3 regions of the Myceligenerans halotolerans genome follow, and region 1 is predicted to be linked to each of the others. Evidence: riboswitches for the same ligand, from Rfam matches in the RefSeq annotation. Region 1 holds a riboswitch; each other region holds the start of a gene.
The links. Region 1 has a riboswitch for thiamine pyrophosphate ahead of ACYVK5_RS24675 (thiamine ABC transporter substrate-binding protein). Riboswitches for the same ligand answer to the same signal wherever they lie in the genome.
Positions count from the first base shown of each region.

Region 2: another riboswitch for thiamine pyrophosphate. It lies ahead of thiD (bifunctional hydroxymethylpyrimidine kinase/phosphomethylpyrimidine kinase); the one in region 1 lies ahead of ACYVK5_RS24675 (thiamine ABC transporter substrate-binding protein).
Region 3: another riboswitch for thiamine pyrophosphate. It lies ahead of thiC (phosphomethylpyrimidine synthase ThiC); the one in region 1 lies ahead of ACYVK5_RS24675 (thiamine ABC transporter substrate-binding protein).

Region 1 is NZ_BAAGRL010000057.1:157,260-161,885, forward strand. It holds gene ACYVK5_RS24670 (ABC transporter permease) at 1-1,341, opposite strand, end outside; gene ACYVK5_RS24675 (thiamine ABC transporter substrate-binding protein) at 1,338-2,357, opposite strand; TPP riboswitch at 2,357-2,474, opposite strand; gene ACYVK5_RS24680 (DUF4235 domain-containing protein) at 2,524-2,811, shown strand; gene moaC (cyclic pyranopterin monophosphate synthase MoaC) at 2,916-3,398, shown strand; gene ACYVK5_RS24690 (MoaD/ThiS family protein) at 3,395-3,637, shown strand; gene ACYVK5_RS24695 (MogA/MoaB family molybdenum cofactor biosynthesis protein) at 3,788-4,306, opposite strand; gene ACYVK5_RS24700 (RrF2 family transcriptional regulator) at 4,406-4,626, shown strand, end outside.
Region 2 is NZ_BAAGRL010000021.1:183,964-188,589, reverse strand. It holds gene ACYVK5_RS14365 (acetyl/propionyl/methylcrotonyl-CoA carboxylase subunit alpha) at 1-29, shown strand, start outside; gene ACYVK5_RS14360 (acyl-CoA dehydrogenase family protein) at 105-1,256, shown strand; gene ACYVK5_RS14355 (MaoC family dehydratase) at 1,322-1,831, shown strand; gene ACYVK5_RS14350 (HpcH/HpaI aldolase/citrate lyase family protein) at 1,825-2,745, shown strand; TPP riboswitch at 2,862-2,959, shown strand; gene thiD (bifunctional hydroxymethylpyrimidine kinase/phosphomethylpyrimidine kinase) at 3,060-3,902, shown strand; gene ACYVK5_RS14340 (hypothetical protein) at 3,918-4,496, opposite strand; gene ACYVK5_RS14335 (hypothetical protein) at 4,552-4,626, opposite strand, start outside.
Region 3 is NZ_BAAGRL010000004.1:365,925-370,550, forward strand. It holds gene ACYVK5_RS02540 (UDP-N-acetylglucosamine--N-acetylmuramyl-(pentapeptide) pyrophosphoryl-undecaprenol N-acetylglucosamine transferase) at 1-673, opposite strand, end outside; gene ACYVK5_RS02545 (hypothetical protein) at 795-1,007, opposite strand; TPP riboswitch at 1,118-1,222, shown strand; gene thiC (phosphomethylpyrimidine synthase ThiC) at 1,217-2,983, shown strand; gene ACYVK5_RS02555 (DEAD/DEAH box helicase) at 3,509-4,626, opposite strand, start outside.

The DNA.
Region 1 (4,626 bases):
CTGGTCGAGGGTGACGAGGAACCCGAAGCCCACGGTCACGGCGGACACGCCGAGAGGCAGCATGAACAAGCCGTCCAGCAGGGACACCGCCCGGCGGGCTCCGGTCCCGCGCGGGCGGCGGGACGCGAGGAGCGCGACCAGGCCGCCCACGACCAGCGCGATCGCACACGCCCATGTCGCGGTGCGCAGGGAGTTGCCGAGCGCCTCCCAGACCGTGACGGTCAGCGCGCCGCGCTCGCCGGTGGTGCCGAGCGCGACGTAGTTCGCCGGCCCGAGAGCGCCGTCGGGTCCGCGGAACGAGCGCAGCACGAGGCCGCCGAGCGGTAGCAGGATCAGTCCGCCGACGACGGCGGCGGTAGCCGCCACCATCGCCACGTCACCACGCGACCAGCGCAGCGGCCGGGCCGACGTGCGGTCGCTGACGAGGTGCAGGGCGGCTTCGCGCCGGCTGCGGGTGCGCGCGGAGATGGCGAGGGCGGCAGCCACGACGACGAGCTGCAGGATCGAGAGCACGGCCGCCGACCGCAGGTCGAGGAACTGCGTGGTGCGCACCCAGATCTCGGTCTCGACGGTGCCGTACCGCGCGCCGCCGAGCACCATGACGACGCCGAACGCCGTCGCGCAGAAGAGGAACACGACCGACGCCGCCGAGACGAGCGCGGGGGCCAGCGACGGCAGCGTGACCGTCCACCACACGCGCTGGGGCGAGGCGCCGAGTGCGGCGGCCGCCTGCTCGGCGCGAGGGTCGAGGCGCTCCCAGAGCCCGCCCACGGTGCGCACCACGACGGAGAGGTTGAAGAAGACGAGCGCGACGACGATCCCGCCCAGGGTCTCCTCCAGGCCGAGGAACCCGAGCGCGCCGTCGGGCACGAACAGGCTGCGGAACGCCACGCCGACCACCACGGTCGGGAGCACGAAGGGGACGGTCACCAGTCCGCGCAGCAGGCCTCGGCCGGGGAACGCGCGGCGGTACAGGAGGAACGCGACGGGCAGTCCGGCGAGGAGCGAGAACGCCGTACCGAGGAGGGACTGGGCGAGCGTCAGGCCGACCAGGCGCCAGGTACGCGGGCGGCCGAGGACGTCCGCGAACCCGGTCAGGTCGAGCGCGCCGTCGGCGACGAATCCGCGCGCCACCAGCGTCGCCACGGGCCACGCGAAGAACAGCCCCACAAACAGCAGCGGGATGAGCGCGACCGTGCCCCAGGCGAGCGCTCGGCGGATTGCCGGAGCGTCAGGGGACCAGGCGCGGACGTATCTTTCCCGAAGTGGAGGGCCCCCTGGGGCCCGTGAACGCGTCCGCGCATGGAACCCTCGCGGATCGGACGTCCGCCGGGCGCTCATCCCAGCACGATCGCGGTCCACGCCTCGATCCACTCGTCACGGTGCTCCGCGATCTCCGCCGGATCCACCTGGTACGGGTCGTCGGCGAGCGGGGCGTGCTTGGCCCACTCCTCGGGCAGGGCGACGTCCTCGTCGGCCGGATACATGTACATCGAACCGGGCAGGTCCGCCTGGACCGTCTCCGACTGCAGGAACCTCACCAGCTCCCAGGCGCCGTCCGGGTTCTCGGCGCCGGTCAGCACGCCGGCGTACTCCTCCTGGCGGAAGCAGGTCTCGAGCAGCGCGGTGGTGGTCGACTCGCCGTCCTCGGTCACGGTGTAGGCCGGCGACGTCGCGTACGACAGGACGAGCGGGCGGTCGCCCTCCCCGTCCGCGCCGGAGAAGTCGACGTAGTAGGCGTCCTCCCAGGAGTCGACGACCTTGACGTCGTTCTCCCGCAGCGCCGACCAGTAGTCGCCGAAGCCGTTGGGCCCGAACGCGTCGTACGTGGCCAGCAGGAACGCGAGTCCGGGGGACGACGTCGCGGGGTTCGTCACGACGAGCAGGCCCTGGTACTCGGGCTCGGCGAGGTCCTCGAGGGTCTCGGGGGCGTCCAGGTTCTGCTCGGCGAGCCACTCCTTGTCCGCGTTGATGCAGACGTCGCCCTGGTCGATCTGCTCGAGGTCGCCGGAGATCACGCCCTCGTCGGTGACGCGCGACGCGAACGTGTTGTCGATACCGAACACCGCGTCGCCGAGCGGCGCGTCCTTGGTCAGCACGAGCTGGTTCGCGAGCGTGCCGGCGTCTCCGGCGGCGTTCACCTCGACCGTGTACCCGCTCTCCTCCTCGAACTCCTCGAGGATGCCGTCGCTGAGGGCGAACGAGTCGTGCGTGACGAGCGTGACGGTGTCCGACGCCGGCGAGGCATCGGCGTCCTGCTCGCCGGCGGGCTGCCCGGTGCAGCCGGTGAGCAGCAGGGCGGCCGCGGCGGACGCAGCTGTCGCCGCGGTCACGGCGGTACGGCGGAACATGGTCATGAAAGGTCCTTTCGACTTCCTCCACCGGTGCTAACCGGATCAGGTTCGAGGGTCTGCGGCGAACCGCACTCTCAGCGCCCGCGTCGTTCGGTGGCGGGGGCTCCCCTGTCGTTGTTCTCGGCAGCCTACCTCTGCTGTCCGACACGGATGCCGATACGGTGGGTCCGTGGCCGAGAATGAGACGGAACCGACACTTGCGGTGAAGATCGGCACCATTGCCCTCACGTTCGCCGCCGGATGGGCGGCACAGAAGGCTCTGGCGCTGATCTGGAAGCAGGTCACCGGTAAAGACGCACCTACCAAGCCTGACGACCCGGAACTCGACATGGTCCAGGCGACCGTGTTCGCCGCGGTCGCCGCCGGGACGGCCGTGCTCGCCAAGCGTGTCGCCGCGCGCGGCGCGCAGCGGGCGGTGGCCCGGATCGCCGCCCGTTCGGCGGCTCGCTCGTCATGACCGCGTCCCGGGGGCCGGCCGGTCGGCCCCCGGGACGACAGCGGGGCGGAACGCCAGGGACGGACGGCGGTGAGAGCGGGCGCGCGATCTCCTACGCTGAGCACGTGACCTTCACGCATCTCGACGACCGGGGCCAGGCCCGCATGGTCGACGTCACCGCCAAGCAGCCCACCGTTCGTTCCGCGACGGCGACCGGTCACGTCGCGTGCGCGCCCGACGTCGTGGCCGCCCTGCGCTCAGGGGACGTGCCGAAGGGCGACGTGCTCGCCGTGGCCCGGATCGCCGGCATCGCGGGCGCCAAGCGCACCGCCGAGCTCCTGCCCCTCGCACACGTGATCGGCGTGCACGGTGCGGTGGTGGACCTCGAGGTCACCGACGACGGCGTCCACATCTCCGCCACCGTCCGCACCGCCGACCGCACCGGTGTGGAGATGGAGGCGCTGACCGCGGTGTCGGTCGCCGGGCTGGCGGTGGTCGACATGGTCAAGGGCCTGGACAAGTCGGTGTCGCTCGCGGACGTCCGCCTCGTGGCGAAGACCGGCGGCAAGTCGGGTGACTGGGTTCGTCCGGAGGCCGGGACGCCATGATCCAGGTGCGGTACTTCGCGGGAGCGCGAGAGGCGTCGGGTGTCGGCACGGAAGACGTCCCGGGCCCGACGACGGCAGGCGGGCTGCGGGCCGAGCTGGCCGCGCGGCACGGGGCAGGGCTGAGCGAGGTCCTGCCGAAGTGCACGCTTCTGGTGGCTGGAGCCCGGGCGGCGTCGGACGGGACTCCGGTCCCGGACGGGACGACAGTGGACGTGCTCCCGCCGTTCGCGGGCGGCTGATCGCTCCGGCGTGTGCCGCGGCCTTGTCTGTCCGCGGGCCGCTGCGGCTCTGTCAGGCGCGCGTCGCCGCCGCCGAACCGGCTGACAGCTTCGAGCTGTCGACACCGCGTGAGAACCGGCCCTCATCCGACGGGTGGGCCACCGGGTGGGCTACGACGTGGGTGCGGAGGTGTGGTCGCCGCCGTCGAGCTGGTCGCGGATGTGCGGCCAGAGCGGCATGACGACCTCGGCGCCGTCCCGGGCCCCTCCCGTCGATCCGGGCAGGTTCACGACGAGCGCGGGCCGGCCGCCGTCGGGCATCCGGATGATGCCGGCGAGGCCCCGGGACAGGACCGCGGTGGGGACGCCCGCGTTCGCGCCCTGGGCGCGGATCGCTTCGGCGATGCCTGGGATCTCCGTGGCGAGGAGGCCACGGGTGCCCTCGGGCGTGAGATCGCGAGGGGTGACCCCCGTACCTCCGGTGGTGAAGATGAGCCGGGCCTGCTGGGCGAGCGTCCACCGCAGGACATCCCGGACGGACTCGATGCCGTCCGGTACGACGCGGGTGACGACGTCGCTGATCCCATGCTCGGCGAGTACCTGCACCACGAGGGGACCGGAGCGATTCTCCGACTCTCCGCGGGCACAGCGGTCCGACACGGTGATGACGGCGGCGCGGTCGGAAGTCATGACTACACCCTAGAAGGTCGGCCGGCGGCACGTGCCGTGCGCGCCTTGGACCGCGCCGGTCGGGTCCCTTAACCGCTAATTCCGGTAGACAATAGGGGCATGAGGATCTCCGCTCGAGCCGACTACGCCGTGAGGGCCGCTGCCGAACTCGCGGCCGCCGACCTCGACGTGCCCGTTCGCGCGGAAGCCCTGGCATCCGCGCAGGACATCCCCTACCGGTTCCTGGAGGGCATCCTCAGCGACCTGCGCCGGGACGGGCTCGTCATCAGCCAGCGCGGCGCGGGCGGTGGCTACCGCCTGGCCCGGCCCGCGGACCAGGT
Region 2 (4,626 bases), on a different contig from region 1:
AGGATCCCGCCGACGTCGCCGCCGGCTGACAACTTCAGAAGAAGACCCCCGGGCCCGCACACCCCTTGGCGGTCCCGGTCGATCCCGACACCCTGGGAGGAACCATGAAGTACTTGCTCACCGACGAGCAGACCAAGCTGTACGACGAGGTGTGCCGCTTCGCGGACGAGGTGGTCGCGCCGCGCGCCTACGACTACGACACCAAGCGCGAGCTGCCGATCGACATCATCGCCCGGATGGGCGACATGGGGCTGTTCGGCCTGCCGTTCCCCGCCGAGTACGGGGGGCAGGGCAAGGACTACGTGTCGCTGTGCCTGGCCGTGGAGGCGCTCAGCCGCGTGGACCAGTCGATCGGCGTCACGCTGGAGGCGGGCGTCGGGCTCGGCGTCGTTCCGATCTTCCGGCACGGCAGCGAGGAGCAGAAGCGGCGCTGGCTGCCGGACCTGCTGTCCGGGCGGGCGCTGGCCGGGTTCGGGCTGACGGAGGACGAGGCGGGGTCCGACGCCGGCGCCACGCGGACGACTGCCGTGCGCGACGGCGACGAATGGGTCATCAACGGTTCCAAGCAGTTCATCACCAACTCCGGCACGCCGATCACCTCGCTGGTGACCGTCACCGCCGTCACGGGCCGCAAGGAGCACGGCGGCCCGGAGCTGACGTGCTTCGTCGTGCCGACGGGCACGCCGGGGTTCGAGGTGGGGCCCGCCTACGACAAGGTGGGCTGGCACACCTCGGACACCCATCCGCTGACGTTCACCGGCGTGCGCGTGCCGCACTCGGCGATGCTGGGGGAGCAGGGCCGCGGGTACGCGAACTTCCTGCGCGCCCTCGACGAGGGCCGGGTCGCGTTCGCGGCGCTGTGCGCGGGGGCGGCGCTGGGCTGCTACGAGCAGGCGCTCGCCCGGGCCAAGGAGCGCAAGGTGTTCGGCCGGCTGATCGGGGAGAACCAGCACGTCGCGTTCACCCTCGGACGGATGCAGGCGCGCGCCCATTCGGCGCGGCTGGCGTGGATGGACGCGGCGCAGAAGCTCGTGGCGGGTGCCCCGTTCAAGGCGGAGGCGTCGCTGGCCAAGCTCATCGGGTCGGAGGCAGCGATGGACAACGCGCGCGACGCCTCGCAGATCTGGGGCGGGTACGGTTTCCTCAACGAGAACGCCGTGGCCAGGCACTACCGGGACTCGAAGGTGCTGGAGGTCGGCGAGGGAACCACGGAGGTGCAGCTCATGGTGCTGGCCCGGGAGATGGGGTTGCAGTGACGGAGCCGACGACGGAGCGGCCACCGGGCCGCGAGATCCTCCAGCGGGGGCGGTACTTCGAGGAGATGGAGATCGGGGACCGGTACCTGCACCGGCCCGGCCGCACCGCCACCGAGGCCGACGACGTCCAGTTCACCACGCTGACCATGAACGGCCAGCCGCTGCACCTGGACGCGGCGTGGTCGGCGACCCAGCCGTTCGGCCAGCGCCTGATGAACTCGATGTGGACGCTGTCCACGATGGTGGGCCTGTCCACGTGGCAGGTCACGCTCGGCACGCTCGTGGCGAACCTCGGGTTCGAGAGGGTCACGTTCCCGGCGCCGGTGTTCCACGGCGACACGGTGTACGCCGAGACGAACGTGGTGGCCAAGCGGGCCTCCGGCTCCCGGCCGGGCCAGGGGATCGTCACGCTGGAGCACGTGGGCCGCAACCAGGACGACGTCGTCGTGGCACGCGCGGTGCGCAACGGCCTGTTCTGGACGCAGGCGGCGCACGAGGCCGCGGAAGCGGGGGGCGGGCCGGCGCAGGGCTCGGCAGTGCCGGGCGACGTGCCGGACGCGGGGGATCAGTGGTGATTCCGGGACCCGCGCTCCTGTTCTGCCCGGCGGACCGGCCCGACCGGTTCGCCAAGGCCGCGTCCCGGGCGGACGGCGTGATCCTCGACCTCGAGGACGCCGTCGCGCCCGGGGCGCGGCCGGCCGCGCGCGAGGCCCTCGTCGCGGCGGGCCGCGCGGCACGGGGTAGCAGCAGGGTCGGCGGTTCCCGCGGCAGGGATGCGTCCCGTGGCGGCTCCGGCGAGCCGGGGGCCGACGAGGCCCTCGCTCTCGCGCCCGAGCGCACGATCGTGCGCGTCAACCCGCCCGGGACTCCGGATCACGAGCTCGATCTCGCGGCGGTCCGGGCCACGCCGTTCCGCACGGTCATGGTTGCCAAGGCGGACGCGAGCCTGCCGGTGCTGGACGGGCTGGACGTCGTGGCGCTGTGCGAGACGGCGGCCGGTGTCGTGGACGCGGTCGCGCTCGCCCGGCGGGAGGGCGTCGTGGCCCTCATGTGGGGTGCGGAGGACCTGGTTGCCTCCTTGGGGGGTACGTCCAGCCGGTTCGGCCCGGGGGAACGGGATCCGGGGGCGTACCGGGACGTGGCGCGGCATGCCCGGGCGACGGTCCTGCTGGCCGCGGGCGCGGCCGGGAAGCAGGCGATCGACGCGGTCCACCTGGACATCGACGACCTCGACGGCCTGCGCGCGGAGGCCGTGGACGCCGTCGCGTCCGGCTTCGCGGCCACGGCGTGCATCCACCCGAGGCATGTCGGGGTCATCCGGGACGCCTACGCCCCCACCCCGGAGGAGGTGGCGCGTGCCGAGCGGATCCTCGCGGCGGCGGACCACGAGGCCGGGGGAGGCGCGGGGGTGTTCGCGCTGGACGGCGTGATGGTGGACGAGCCCGTCCTGCGCCATGCCCGCGCGGTCCTGGCCCGGGCCGGCGCGTGACGACGCCGGGCTTGCCCCGGTACGGGTGTGCACGTGACCCTGGTGTGATGGATCGGACACGGCGCCGAGCCGGACTTTTGTCGACAAACCAGCCTTCTGCTGCGTAAACTAGGAAAGAAATCGACACGGGGTGCTGCAATCGTGGCAGCTGAGAACACACCCGTCGAACCTGATCCAGGTAGTGCCGGCGAAGGGAATGTCGAGATGCGCGCAACAGGGAATCGTCTCCCGGCCACGGTCATGACGACGGCCATGCCGCTGCCTGCGGCCACGGCGACGGCGGTGGGTGCGGCGGGCGAGCCGGCGGTGGCGTCATGAGAGTCCCGCGCGTGCTGTCGATCGCCGGATCCGACCCGTCGGGCGGGGCGGGAATCCAGGCGGACCTGAAGTCGATCGCCGCCCACGGCGGCTACGGGATGGCCGTGATCACGGCCCTGACCGCGCAGAACACCCAGGGCGTGCGGGCGGTCCACACGCCGCCCGCGGCGTTCGTCGCCCAGCAGCTGGACGCCGTCAGCGACGACATCGAGGTCGACGCGGTCAAGATCGGGATGCTGGGCACGGCGTGCGCGGCCGACGTCGTCGGCGTCTGGCTCGAGCGCGTCCGCCCGCCCGTCGTCGTGCTCGACCCCGTCATGATCGCCACCAGTGGCGACCGCCTGCTGGAGCCGAGGGCGGAGGCGGCGCTGCGGGACCTGCTGTCCCTGGCCGACGTCGTCACCCCGAACATCCCCGAGCTGGCCGTGCTCACCGGCGGGTCCGAGGCCGTCACGTGGGCGCAGGCGCTCGCGCAGGCGCGCGAGGTGGCGTCCGTGCACGACGTGCTGGTCCTGGCCAAGGGCGGCCACCTGCTCGCGTCCGACACGCCGGACGCGCTGGTCTCGGCCCACGGCGAGGTGGCGGGCGTCAGCGGGCCGCGCCTGGTGGCCACCAGCACGCACGGCACGGGGTGCTCCCTGTCCTCGGCGCTGGCGACGCTGCGGGTCGTGACCGGCTCGTGGCCCGAGGCGCTGCGGCGTGCGACGACGTGGTTGCGTGCGGCCATCGCCCGGGGCGAGAGTCTGCGGGTGGGCGGCCCGGGCGGTCACGGCCCGGTGGACCACCTGGGCATGCTCTGGGACGCCGCGGGCGTCCGCGCGCGAGCCCTGGAGTCCTGACCCGCCCGCCGTCCGCTATCCGATGAGGAGGCCGGCGGCCGCGGCGGTCAGGGCGGCCCCGGCGGCGATCCACGCGATGAGCACGTCGCGGCGGGCGCGGGCCTGGACCTGCTCCAGCGCCTGGTGCAGCACGGTGACCTCCTCGCGGGTGGCGGCGAGCTCGCCGACCACCGAGGTGGCCGCCGCATGTGCCGCGGCGGCCTCCTCGCGGGCGGTCCGTGCGTCGGCCCGGGCCCGCTCGGCGGTGATGGCCGCCTGGGACGCGGCGCCGGCGGCCTGGGCGGCGGCTGCCTCGGCTGCCTCTGCGGCGCGGCGCAGGTGCTTGCGGTCCTTGCTCTCGGACGGGGTGGGGGCGTGCACCATCGCGGAGCCGCCGACCCGGGCGCCGTCGGCTCCCGCGGGGTCGCTCATGCCGGCGTCGACGGTGGGCTGGGAGACCGTCGCGTCGCCCGGGTGTCCGGTGTCCGGGTCGTCGGTCCGGGCGAGCTGCGCCTGGACCCCGGCCTTGAGGTCCGCGATGAGGGGCCGGGGATCCCAGGCCATCCGCTGAGGCCTGTGCGCCGCGTGCCGCGGGGAGTCGTCGAGGGGCGCCATGGCGATGAAGGTGCCAGCGCGAACACCGCCCGGGGTGCGCCGGCCGCCTCTCGTCTCAGAGGGCGAACGCCGCTCCGAGGGCGGCCAGTGCCAGCACGACGGCGACGACCGCGACGACGGTGGCCGTGCC
Region 3 (4,626 bases), on a different contig from region 1:
GCGTGTTGATCTGCACCGAACCCTGCGCCCCACCGGTCACGTACACCACCGGCAGACCGGGATCGAAGGAATCGAGACCGAGCACGTCGACCGCCTTGATCGCCTCACCCGACAGCACCTCCGCACGCACCGGATTCCCCGTCACGACCGCCCGCTGCCGCGCTCCTTCGGGCAGCAGATCGAGCGTGGAGGGCGAGGACACGGCCACCCTGCTCGCCCCGCGCACCAGCGCACGATTCGCCAGCCCGAGACGGACCGTCTGCTCATGCACCACCAGAGGCCGCCGCAACATCGCCGCCGCCAGACCGATCGGAACCGCCACGTACCCGCCCGTCGACAGCACGGCATCGGGCCGGAACCCGGAAACCACCCCATGCGCTTGCGCCACACCGACCGGCACCCGGGCCAGGTCCCGCATGTTCTCCACGCTCAGCATCGCCAACGGATTGGACGCCCGACGAATCTTGCCTGTCGCCACCGGCGCGAACTCGATCCCCTCCTCCTGCGCGACACGCTCTTCCAGACCACCCGCAGCGCCTGCCCACAACACCCGCACCACGACGCCCTCCACCGCGAGCCGCGCCTGCAACGCCTGCGCCGTCGTCAAGGCCGGATACGTGTGACCACCCGTCCCACCGCCGGTCACCAGCAGCCGGAACTCACCAGCACTCACGAAGGAAACCCCCAGGTCGGCGGCAGTATCAGGGCCTGTCACGAGGACCGTACAGCCTCTTCTCCACGATCTCCAGCAACGGTGCGATGCGGCTCGGCACGCCCGTCATGCGCACACCGTGTCAGCCCTCCTCTGGCTGCGCAGGTCGGTTCAGCACCGCCACGGTGCCGTCGCCGTCGACCCGGAGGCGCCGCGGGTCGCCGTCGGCGAGATCGAGCGCGGCTTCGAGCAGAACCGGGTGGACGGAGCCCCACCGGGCAGGCAGCCAGTGGTAGGTGCGCAAGGCGTCGAGAACCGGCCCTGGGGGTACGCGTTGCACTGTCATGTCGTCCACGGCGTCATATCATCCCAGGTCAGAGGCCTGTTTGCGAACCAGGTGGCGCTCGCTGAAGATGTACGGCCCCACAGTTGACGCGCGACTGCCGACGTGTTGTAACGTGACCCTCGATCCCACGGGTGCCCTCGCAAGGGCTGAGATCGGGCTGTCGCGGCCCGGACCGTCGAACCTGACCGGGTAATTCCGGCGTAGGAAGTTGGAGAGTGATGACCACCATCCCTTCGCGCACGCTCGCGTACGACGTCGACCACGAGAGCGGCCTGCGGGTCCCTGTCACCGAGATCACCCTCGCGCCGTCGCCCGACGGCACCCCGAACGCCCCCGTCCGGGTCTACCGGACCGACGGTCCGGCGTGCGACCCGAACCACGGGCTTCCGGCGGCTCGCGCCGAGTGGATCGCGGAACGCGGCGACACCGAGGAGTACGAGGGCCGCCCACCCGCGGCGGCCGACGACGGCCGGCGCCGTCGCCCCGCCGAGGACGAATGGAAGGGCACGCAGCGGCCACCGCGCCGGGCGCTTCCCGGGCGCACCGTCACCCAGATGCACTACGCCCGTCGCGGCGAGATCACCCCGGAGATGCGGTTCGTGGCCCTCCGGGAGGGCTGCGACGTCGAACTGGTCCGGTCCGAGGTCGCCGCGGGGCGCGCCATCATCCCGAACAACGTCAACCACCCCGAGTCCGAACCGATGATCATCGGCCGGGCCTTCACGGTGAAGGTGAACGCGAACATCGGGAACTCCGCCGTGCACAGCTCCATCGCGGAGGAGGTGGAGAAGCTGCAGTGGGCGACCCGCTGGGGCGCGGACACCGTGATGGACCTGTCCACCGGCGACGCCATCCACACCACGCGGGAGTGGCTCCTGCGCAACTCGCCGGTCCCGATCGGTACCGTGCCGATCTACCAGGCACTGGAGAAGGTGAACGGCGACGCGAACGCGCTGACCTGGGAGATCTACCGCGACACCGTGATCGAGCAGTGCGAGCAGGGTGTGGACTACATGACCGTGCACGCCGGCGTGCTGCTGCGGTACGTGCCGCTCACGGCGGACCGCGTCACGGGGATCGTCTCGCGTGGTGGCTCGATCATGGCCGGCTGGTGCCTCGCGCACCACCGGGAGAGCTTCCTCTACACGCACTTCGACGAGCTGTGCGAGATCTTCGCCGCCTACGACGTCGCGTTCTCCCTGGGTGACGGCCTACGCCCCGGCTCCATCGCGGACGCGAACGATGCCGCCCAGTTCGCCGAGCTCGACACCCTCGCCGAGCTCACGAAGCGGGCCTGGGAGTACGACGTGCAGGTCATGGTCGAGGGCCCCGGCCACGTCCCGCTGCACCTCGTCCGGGAGAACGTGGAGCGGCAGCAGGAACTGTGCGACGGCGCGCCGTTCTACACGCTCGGCCCGCTCGTCACCGACATCGCCCCCGGCTACGACCACATCACCTCGGCGATCGGCGCCGCCGAGATCGCCCGGTACGGCACCGCGATGCTCTGCTACGTCACGCCCAAGGAGCACCTCGGCCTGCCGAACAAGGACGACGTGCGCACCGGCGTCGTCACCTACAAGATCGCGGCGCACGCCGCCGACATCGCCAAGGGGCACCCCGGTGCGCGTGAGCGCGACGACGCCCTGAGCAAGGCCCGATTCGAGTTCCGCTGGCGCGACCAGTTCGCGCTCTCGCTCGACCCGGAGCTCGCGCAGGAGTTCCACGACGAGACGCTTCCGGCGGAGGCCGCCAAGACGGCGCACTTCTGCTCGATGTGCGGGCCGAAGTTCTGCTCCATGAAGATCTCGCAGGACATCCGCGACGAGTTCGGCGGCGCGGCCGAACAGCAGGTGATTGCCGGTGCGGCGCCGGGCGCGCTCACGGAGGCCGAGGCCCGCGCCGGCATGGCGGCCAAGTCGGAGGAGTTCCTCGCCGCGGGCGGCACGGTCTACCTCCCGGACCCCCAGGTCGGCGCCTCGAGCTGACAGGCGGTGCCGGGCCTCTGGTCAGGCAGGGCCCGGCGCCCTCGTCCGACTGGGCCCGGCACCCCCGTCCGACGGCACCCCCGTCCGACGGCACCCCCGTCCGACGGCGCGGCGGCGACCCGGATGGGCGGCGAACCGTCCCGCTGGCCGGACGGGGCCGGAACCCGGCTACCAGCCGAGCCCGGGGAACGGCCAGCCGTTCATCACGGCGAAGACGGCCACGCCGACGCCGAGTCCGAGGATGATGAGGATCATCAGGTCACGGCCCGGCGCCGCACAGAGCCCGTGGAAAGGCGGACGGTCGTGTCGGCCAGGACCTCTGAGGAAGGCAACTGGGGCATGTGACACATTCTGGGCACATCTCGCGTCGAACGCCAGGAAAGTAGCCGCGGCCCCTGCTCTGGTGCAGGGCGGGGCTGATGTGGTCGGCAGTCCGTCGTGTGATCGGCAGCTTGAACTGCCGATCACACGACGGACTGCCGACCACAGCTCCGGCGGTGCGAATCGCCGGCGGCGCACACCGGCTTACGGTGCGTGTGGCAGCACCGCGTCCAGCAGGCGCACCGCGGCTGCCTTGTCCAGCGGGGAGTTGTAGGAGCCGCACTTCGGCGACTGCACGCAGCCCGGGCAGCCGTCCGAGCACCCGCACCCGGCGATCGCGTCGCGGGTGGCACGCAGCCACGTCGCACCGAGCTGGTAGCCACGCTCGGCGAAGCCGGCCCCGCCCGGGAACGCGTCGTAGACGAAGACCGTGGCCTGTCCGGTATCGGCATGCAGCTCCGTCGAGACCCCGCCGAGGTCCCAGCGGTCGCAGGTCGCCAGCAGCGGCAGCATCCCGATCGAGGCGTGCTCGGCCGCATGCAGAGCCCCGGGCGTCTCCTCAGGACCGACGCCGGCGGCCCGCAGCACGAAGTCCGGGACCGACCACCAGACCGCCGTCGTGCCCAGAGTGCGTTCGGGCAGGTCGAGGGCCTCCGTCCCGAGCGCCTGCAGGTCCGGCAGCCGGCGCCGCTGGAAGCTCACCACCTGGCTCGTCACCTCGACGGGACCGATCCCCCAGGTGATCGGTCCCCATGCGCGCGTGACGACGGGCCGGTCCTCTCCGGAGGCCCGGCCCGCGGCGGCAGCGGCCCGGTCCTCGGCTCCCTTGTTCTCGCCGGAGGCCTGGCTCGCGACGGCACCGATCCGGTCCTCGGCGGCCCGGCCGTCGCTGCCGTCGCCGGACCCGGCGATCTCGCCCGTTCCGCCGTCGTCGGCCCCGACGATCGCCACCTCCATCACCTCCCGCGACCACGTCCCGTAGTCGACGTCGTGCCGCACGACGACGGCGGTGTGATCGGTGAGATCGAACCGGTCGACGACATAGGTCACGCCCTGGTGGACGTAGACCGCGCCGTCGTGGACCTGGCCGTCCGCCGACGGCGCGTCCACCGTCCCCAGCAGCCGCCCCGACCCCGCCTCGACGACGCGCACCGGCACACCGCCCGACCCCCGCAGGTCCGTCAGGCCCGCCGCGGACTGCGCGTGCGTCCAGTACCAGCCCGACGCCCGACGGCGGAGCGCACCCCGCGCGACCAGCACCTCCAGGACGTGGCGCACGTGACCCGGATCGCCGAACCGCTCCAGGTCGGCCGACCGCAGCG